Regions from separate parts of the Mycobacterium sp. D16Q16 genome, predicted to be linked through region 2. Evidence: riboswitches for the same ligand, from Rfam matches in the RefSeq annotation. Region 2 holds a riboswitch; the other holds the start of a gene.
What was found. Region 2 has a riboswitch for S-adenosylmethionine ahead of B4394_RS21120 (aminotransferase class V-fold PLP-dependent enzyme). Riboswitches for the same ligand answer to the same signal wherever they lie in the genome.

Region 1 (3,991 bases), on a different contig from region 2:
CTCGAGGCCCTCGGTGTCGTAATCCTTGAGGTACGTCTTGACCTTCTTGCGCAGCTCGTTCTCGTGCGGGCGCTCGGTGTCCAGCCAGAACACCACTGTCATGCCGGATTCCCGCGCTCGAGTGACGGCCAACTTCACCCAGTCCTTGATCGCCGCGTCCGTGACGACCGGCATGCGCCAGATGTCGCCGGCCTCCACGTTCTGGCTCAGCAGCACCTCGCCGGTGTCGATGTCGACGATGTCGGCGACACCGGGCTCGGTGATCTCGAAGGTCTTGTCGTGGCTGCCGTACTCCTCGGCCTTCTGCGCCATGAGACCGACGTTGGGCACGGTGCCCATGGTGGTGGGGTCGAACTGCCCATGGGTCTTACAAAAATTGATCATCTCCTGGTAAATCCGGGAGAAGGTGGACTCGGGGTTGACGGCCTTGGTGTCCTTGAGCTTGCCGTCCGCGCCGTACATCTTTCCGCCGGCCCGGATCATGGCGGGCATGGAAGCGTCCACGATCACGTCGCTGGGCGAGTGGAAGTTGGAGATGCCCTTAGCCGAATCCACCATGGCCAGCTCGGGCCGGTGCTCGTGGCAGGCGTGCAGGTCGCGGATGATCTCCTCGTGCTGCGATGCGGGCAGCGCCTCGATCTTGCTGTAGAGGTCGGACATGCCGTTGTTGACATTGACGCCCAGCTCGTCGAACAGCTCCTGGTGCTTGGCGAAGGCTTCCTTATAGAAGATCTTCACCGCGTGTCCGAAGACGATGGGGTGGCTGACCCGCATCATGGTGGCCTTGACGTGCAGCGAGAGCATCACGCCGGTCTTGTACGCATCCTCGATCTGCTCTTCGTAGAAGTCGCAGAGCGCCTTCTTGCTCATGAACATGCTGTCGATGATGTCGCCCTCGCCCAGCGTGACCTCGGCCTTGAGCACGGTGGCCTCGCCATTGGGCGTCGTCAGCACCATCTTGACCTTGCGGGCGCGATCCAGGGTCAGCGACTTCTCACCGTGGTAGAAATCGCCTTCCTTCATGGTCGCGACGTGGGTGCGCGACGCCTGCGACCACTTGCCCATGCTGTGCGGGTGCTTGCGGGCGTACTCCTTGACCGCACGCGGCGCGCGACGGTCCGAGTTACCTTCGCGCAGAACAGGGTTCACGGCGCTGCCGAGACACTTGGTGTACCGCACCAAGATGTCCCTCTCTTCGTCGTTCTTCGGGTCTTCGGGGTAGTCGGGCAGCTTGTAGCCCTTACCCTGCAGTTCCTTGATGGCGGCCAAGAGCTGCGGCACCGACGCGCTGATGTTCGGCAGTTTGATGATGTTCGTCTCGGGCAGCTGCGTCAGACGGCCCAGCTCGGCCAGATTGTCCGAAACCTGCTGGTCTTCGGGAAGGTAGTCGGTGAACTCGGAGAGGATGCGGGCGGCAACGGAGATATCGCTGGTTTGGACGTCGATACCGGCTGGCCCGGCGAAGGCCCGGATGATCGGCAAGAAGGAGTACGTCGCGAGTAGCGGCGCCTCGTCTGTCAGCGTGTAGATGATGGTCGGCTGCTGCGCACTCATGGTCACTCCCGGCGTCGTTGGTCGGTCAGAATCTGAGGTAGATCTGGCGACCGGTGGGTCGCCAGGCTCGTCCTATTCAGTATCACGTCGTCTCCGAGCCTAGGCGGGCGGAGGGCCTGTGATCGCGCTCCCATCGCAACCTCCCGGGCACCGCCGAGTGGCGCCTCGCATACCTGGTGGCAACCATTCGGTGAATTGCGATAGGCTTCTCACTGGTCATGAGCACCAGCGTCAAGCCCCGGCTCGCTGGTCGGCAACCCTCCAACCGCGGTGGGGTGCCCCGGGTGATGACCAGGTTGAGTAGCCGACTGGGTTATGAAAGGACAGTCGGCCACACGGCAAGCGCGGGTCCGATGACGGGCCCCGAGAAGACAGGTTGGCCCGATGAAGTATTTGTCACCCGGGGGTGAATCCCTGCATTCCTGTTGTCGTTGTTGTCGCTGTCGCATGCCCTAAACCGCCAGCCCCGCACCGACCACCAGGAGGTTTTCCATGACCGATATCGATCCCACCGCCCAGTGGGCGTTCGAGACCAAGCAGATCCACGCGGGCCAGTCCCCCGATGCGGCAACCAATGCCCGGGCTCTGCCGATTTACCAGACCACGTCCTACGTCTTCAACGACACCGCGCACGCGGCGGCGCTGTTCGGCCTGTCCGAAGAGGGCAACATCTACACGCGCATCGGCAATCCAACCCAAGATGCCGTGGAGCAGCGCATCGCCGCCCTCGAGGGCGGCGTGGCGGCGCTGCTGCTGGCATCCGGACAGGCGGCCGCGACCTTGGCCATCCTCAACATCGCGCAGGCCGGCGACAACATCGTGTCCAGCCCGCGCCTGTACGGCGGCACCTACAACCTCCTGCACTACACGTTGCCGCGTCTGGGCGTCTCAACCACCTTCGTCGAGGATCCCGACGATCTGGAGTCCTGGCGCCGGGCCATCACCCCGCAGACCAAGGCACTCTTCGCCGAGTCGATCTCCAACCCGCAGAACGACATTCTCGATATTCCCGGCATCTCGGAGATCGCCCACGCGGCGGGCGTTCCCCTCATCGTCGACAACACCGTCGCCACGCCGTATTTGATTCAGCCGCTGGCGCACGGCGCCGACATCGTGGTGCACTCGGCCACCAAATACCTTGGTGGACATGGCAATGCGATCGGCGGGGTGATCATCGACGGCGGCACCTTCGATTGGACGCAGGGCCGCCATCCCGGATTCACCACGCCAGACCCGAGCTACCACGGCGTGGTCTTCGCCGACCTGGGCGCACCGGCTTACGCACTCAAGGCACGCGTGCAGCTGCTGCGCGACCTCGGCCCCGCCATCTCGCCGTTCAACGCGTTCCTCATCGCCCAGGGCTTGGAGACGTTGAGCCTGCGGGTGCAGCGCCATGTAGAAAACGCGGAACGCGTCGCTAATTACCTCGTCGCCCAGCCGGGGGTCACCCACGTCAACTACGCCGGGCTGCCCACCTCCCGCTGGCACGAACGCGCGAAAGAGCTGGCCCCCAAGGGTGCCGGCGCCGTGCTCGCCTTCGAGCTGGACGGCGGCGTCGAGGCGGCCACCACCTTCATCGATTCGCTGACCTTGCACAGCCAGGTTGCCAACATCGGTGACGTGCGATCGCTCGTGATCCACCCCGCGACGACGACGCACGCACAGCTCGCACCCGCCGAACAGGTGGCCTCCGGCGTTACGCCGGGACTGGTCCGATTGGCGGTCGGCATCGAGGGCATCGACGACATCCTGGCCGATCTGGACACCGGATTCGCGGCGGTGCGGAGACTCAAACAGCCCGCGGCGGTGGCATCATCGTGACCTTGACCGACGATCTTCGCGCCAGCGGCTCACACATCACCCTCCCCCAGGGCGATGAGATCGCCTATGTACCAATAGGTTCGATCACGCTGGAGAGTGGCGCTGTCATCGACGACGCGACCGTGGCGGTCCAGAGCTGGGGAGAGCTCTCACCGCGCCGCGATAACGTCGTCTTCGTCTGCCACGCGCTCACCGCCGACTCACATGTGGTCGGAACCGCCGGTCCCGACCACATCACCGGCGGCTGGTGGGAAGGGATCATCGGTCCGGGCGCAGCGATCGACACCGACCAGTGGTGTGCGATCGCCACCAACGTGCTGGGCGGCTGCCGGGGCACAACCGGCCCGACTTCCCTTGCCGAAGACGGAAAGCCCTGGGGTTCACGGTTCCCCGGGGTGTCGGTGCGCGATCAGGTGAATGCCGACATCGCCGCACTCGCACAATTCGGCATCACCGAAGTCGCCGCCGTCGTCGGCGGATCGATGGGTGGCGCACGTGCACTGGAATGGGCTGTCATGCAACCGGATTCGGTGCGGGCGGCGCTGGTGCTGGCAGTCGGCGCCCGTGCCACCGGCGATCAGATCGGCACCCAGAACACGCAGATCGCCGCCATCCA
Region 2 (3,991 bases):
GCGGTCGTCGGGGCCAATTGGGTTGTCCTGCAAGAACATTTGTGCTTCGGCGTCGACAAAGGCGGCTGCGTTGCGATGCGTCACCGCCACGCCCTTGGGGGTGCCGGTGGAACCCGAGGTGAAGATGATCCAGGCGTCGTCGCGCGGTGTCGGTTTGGTGGCGCGCCAGCCTCGTGACGAACCGGGTCCACGAACCAGGCCGCCCGGGGTGATCACGGCGGCGACCTGTGCCTCGCCGAACACCAGCGCCGCGCGTTCTTCCGGGTCGTCGGCGTCGACGGGAACGTATGCGGCTCCTGCGGCCAGGGTCGCCAGGATCGCCACATAGAGCGAGTAGCTGCCCGAGGGCATCCGGATCCCGACGCGATCACCGCGCCCGATTCCCCGAGTGCCGAGCCATTCGACACTTGCCTCGACGTCGACGATGAGCTCGGAGTACGTGAGCTGGATGGTGCCGTCATCGATGGCGGGCGCGTCGGGGTGCTCGGCGGCTGTGGAGTAGAGGATGTCGATCAGGGTCCGGGCCGGAGGGGCTGACCTGCCGAGCAGGTACTGCGGAGGCACCGGGTGGGCCGGGGTTTCATGGGCGACGGGCTCGGCGGCCTCTTCGTGCGCGCGGTTGGTGGGTGACTCGTCGGGGCCGGTCACGCTGCTCCTCGTTAGTTTCCGCGTCGGTTTCTGTGGGCCTGGAGGGGTACCGCAGCGAGCCTATCGGTCCGGGTGCGGCTGGGCTCGCCGCCGCGCGGAAGTGGTCCGCCGGGCACGGTGATCCCGTGGCCTCCAAGTTTGCCACGGCGGTCCGCCGGCCGATCTGTCCGGTATCGGCACGGAGTAGAGCCCTAACCCTCTGTGGCAGTGCGCCGGGTCTTGTACAGGCTGGCGACGGTGGTGATGAGCAGCGTCACGATGATCACCGCAAGGCTTGCCAATGTGGGGATTTCGGGTACGTGCACCGGCTCGCCGCCGTTGATGAACGGCAGTTCGTTCTCATGCAATGCATGCAGGATCAGCTTGACGCCGATGAAGAACAAGATGAACGCCAGCCCCTGCGACAGGTACACCAGGCGCTTGAGCATGTCGCCGAGTAGGAAGTACAGCTGGCGCAGGCCCATGAGGGCGAACACGTTGGCAGTGAACACCAGGTAGGGCTCTTTGGTGAGCCCGTAGATCGCGGGGATCGAGTCGAGCGCGAAGAGAAGATCGGTGGTGCCCAGCGCGACGATCACCAGGAACATCGGCGTCATGAGTCGCGTGCCGTTTTCCTTGACCCACAACCGCAGACCGTCCCACTTGTCGGTGGTCCGCAGGTGCTTGCGGGCGAACTGCACCACGGCGTTGTCGGCGTCGTCGTCATGCTCGGTGTCGCGCGCCAGGTTGATGGCGGTGTACACCAGGAACGCGCCGAACAGATAGAAGATCCAGGAGAACTGGTTGATGGCTACCGCACCGAGGGCGATGAAGATGCCGCGGAAGATCAGCGCCAGGATGATGCCGATCAACAGGGCCTCTTGCTGATAGACCCGGGGCACCTTGAAGCTGGCCATGATGATCAAGAAGATGAACAGGTTGTCCACGGAGAGGCTGTACTCGGTGAGCCAGCCCGCGAAGAACTCCAGCCCGAACTGGCTGCCGTGGAAGACCCACACCCAGAGGCCGAACGCCACTGCGAGCCCTATATAGATGCTGAGGGCGGTGGCGGTTTCACGAACGGTGGGTTCATGGGGCCGTCTGCCGATCACCACGACGTCGACCAGCAAGATCGCGACCGTGACGGCCAGGGTGATGATCCACTCGAGCTGGGATACCTGCATGAAATAACCTCCGGTCGCCAAAACGCCGGAGGTCTCTTCCGCCGGCGAGTGACCGGCCTGCGGCACCGACCGGTCCGACAATGGCCGATGTGATGACGACACCGCAGCGAAGGAATACTCCCCTCCGCTAGTCAGTCTGCCCTATGGCGCGGGGATCGGAAAATCGGGCTGGACTGACGAGCTGACACCGCGGATTTGAAATCACCCTGCGTAATGCGCTTGACGGTGGCTGCGGACGACGAGCAGACTGCGCACAGGTCATGAGAACCAGCGATAAGCCCTGGCTAGCTGGTCGGCAACCCTCCTCCACGGTGGGGTGCTCCAGGTGACGACCGGGCCGCGCTCAACCGGGCGTGGCAAGCGTGGACTCGCCGGGCGGGTCCGGTGAGATGGGATGTCACATGTCAGTGTCCAAACAATCTGGGTCCGAGCAACCGGCCGCGCGTGTGGTGGGAGCCGACACCAAAGTTCCTCTGGCCCAAGGTGGCTGGATCAGATACGCCAATTTTGACTACGCGGCCAGCGCACCCGCGCTCTGTGCTGTCGCGGACCGCATCGCCGAGTTGCTGCCGTACTACGCCAGTGTGCATCGTGGTGCCGGATACGCCTCACGTGTGTGCACGGCTCTCTACGAGGGTGCCCGTGAGACGGTCGGACGCTTCGTCGGGGCCGCCGCCGACCACCATGTGATCTTCACCCGTAACACCACCGACTCGTTGAATCTGCTCGCCTCGGCGGTGCCGGGTGAGGTGGTGGTTCTCGATATCGAGCACCACGCAAACCTGTTGACCTGGCAGCGATATGAGGCCCGGGTGGTAGGGCATCGAGCCACCGTTGCGGACACCGTTGCCGCGCTGGCTGACGAGCTGGCCCGTCGGCCGGCCGCGCTGCTGGCCGTCACCGGGGCTTCGAATGTCACCGGCGAGGTGCTGCCGCTGGCCGAACTCGCGGCCGTCGCGCACCGGTACGGAGCGAGGATCGCCGTCGACGGCGCACAGTTGGTTCCGCACCGCCGAATCGACTTGGTGGCAAACGGAATCGACTATCTGGCGTTTTCCGGGCACAAGCTGTATGCGCCGTTTGGCGCCGGAGTCCTTGTGGGGCAAAGCGACTGGCTCGACGCCGCGAGGCCTTATCTCGCGGGTGGTGGGGCGGTGCGCAATGTTGGTATTGAGGGGGCCGAGTGGCTCGCGGGACCGCAGCGGCATGAGGCGGGCACGCCCAATGTGGTTGGCGTCGCCGCCGTGGCGGCTGCGTGCGAGGCACTGGCCGCGCTGGGGGAGATAGGCCACGTCGAGGATGCGCTCACCGCGCAACTTCGGGACGGGCTTGCCGCGATTGAAGGTGTTGACACCCTGCGTATTTGGAACAGTGGCCGGGACGTGCTGGGCATTGTCTCCTTTACTGTCGCCGGATACACACCGTCGGTCGCCGCGGCCTATCTGTCGGCCGAGCACGGAATCGGGCTACGCGACGGCAGATTCTGCGCGCACCCGCTGTTGGACAGGTTGGGATACCCGGGGGGTGCGTTGCGCGCAAGTATCGGGCTGGGAACCACCGCGAGTGACATCACACGCCTCGTCGACGCGATCGGTGAGCTTCTCCGTCGCGGGCCTGCGCTGACCTATACCGAGCGTGATGGGCAGGTCGGGCCGGTTGATGACAGGCGGCCACTCCCGGATTTCCTGGTGGCCTAGGCACCAACACAGTACCCGTAACTCATAATACGTGATACTTTCAGTTCGACACATCACAGGGTCGGACTGACAAGGACGTCGAATGACTAGTACACGTGTGCGGGGTAGCGAAGTCAACGGTGGGGAACGGGCAGTTCCCGACCATGAGGTCGTGATCATCGGAGCAGGCTTCGGCGGCATCGGAGCGGGTGTCGAGCTGACCAAAAGGGGAGTCCACGACTTCGTGATCTTGGAGAAGTGGGGTGCTGCCGGAGGCACCTGGCACGCCAACAAGTACCCGGGCGTGGCCGTCGACATCCCAACCTTTATCTACAGCTTCTCCTATGACCAGAAGACCACCTGGTCAAAGTTCTTCACCCCCGGTGACGAGCTTGAGGGGTACGCGAACGAACTCGTGGACAAGCACGAACTGCGCCGCAAGATCCGATTCAACACGCGGGTGGTGCGTCAGGAATTTGATGAGGCGCACAACATGTGGGCTCT

Region 1: it holds a riboswitch for S-adenosylmethionine, as region 2 does, so the genes downstream of both, B4394_RS04685 (bifunctional o-acetylhomoserine/o-acetylserine sulfhydrylase) here and B4394_RS21120 (aminotransferase class V-fold PLP-dependent enzyme) in region 2, are expected to answer to the same signal.

Annotation. Positions count from the first base shown of each region.
Region 1 is NZ_MAEY01000004.1:51,903-55,893, forward strand. It holds gene B4394_RS04680 (NADP-dependent isocitrate dehydrogenase) at 1-1,554, opposite strand, end outside; SAM riboswitch class IV at 1,769-1,905, shown strand; gene B4394_RS04685 (bifunctional o-acetylhomoserine/o-acetylserine sulfhydrylase) at 2,047-3,375, shown strand; gene metX (homoserine O-acetyltransferase MetX) at 3,378-3,991, shown strand, end outside.
Region 2 is NZ_MAEY01000023.1:89,634-93,624, reverse strand. It holds gene B4394_RS21130 (Pls/PosA family non-ribosomal peptide synthetase) at 1-648, opposite strand, end outside; gene B4394_RS21125 (TerC family protein) at 840-1,811, opposite strand; SAM riboswitch class IV at 2,068-2,180, shown strand; gene B4394_RS21120 (aminotransferase class V-fold PLP-dependent enzyme) at 2,213-3,508, shown strand; gene B4394_RS21115 (flavin-containing monooxygenase) at 3,591-3,991, shown strand, end outside.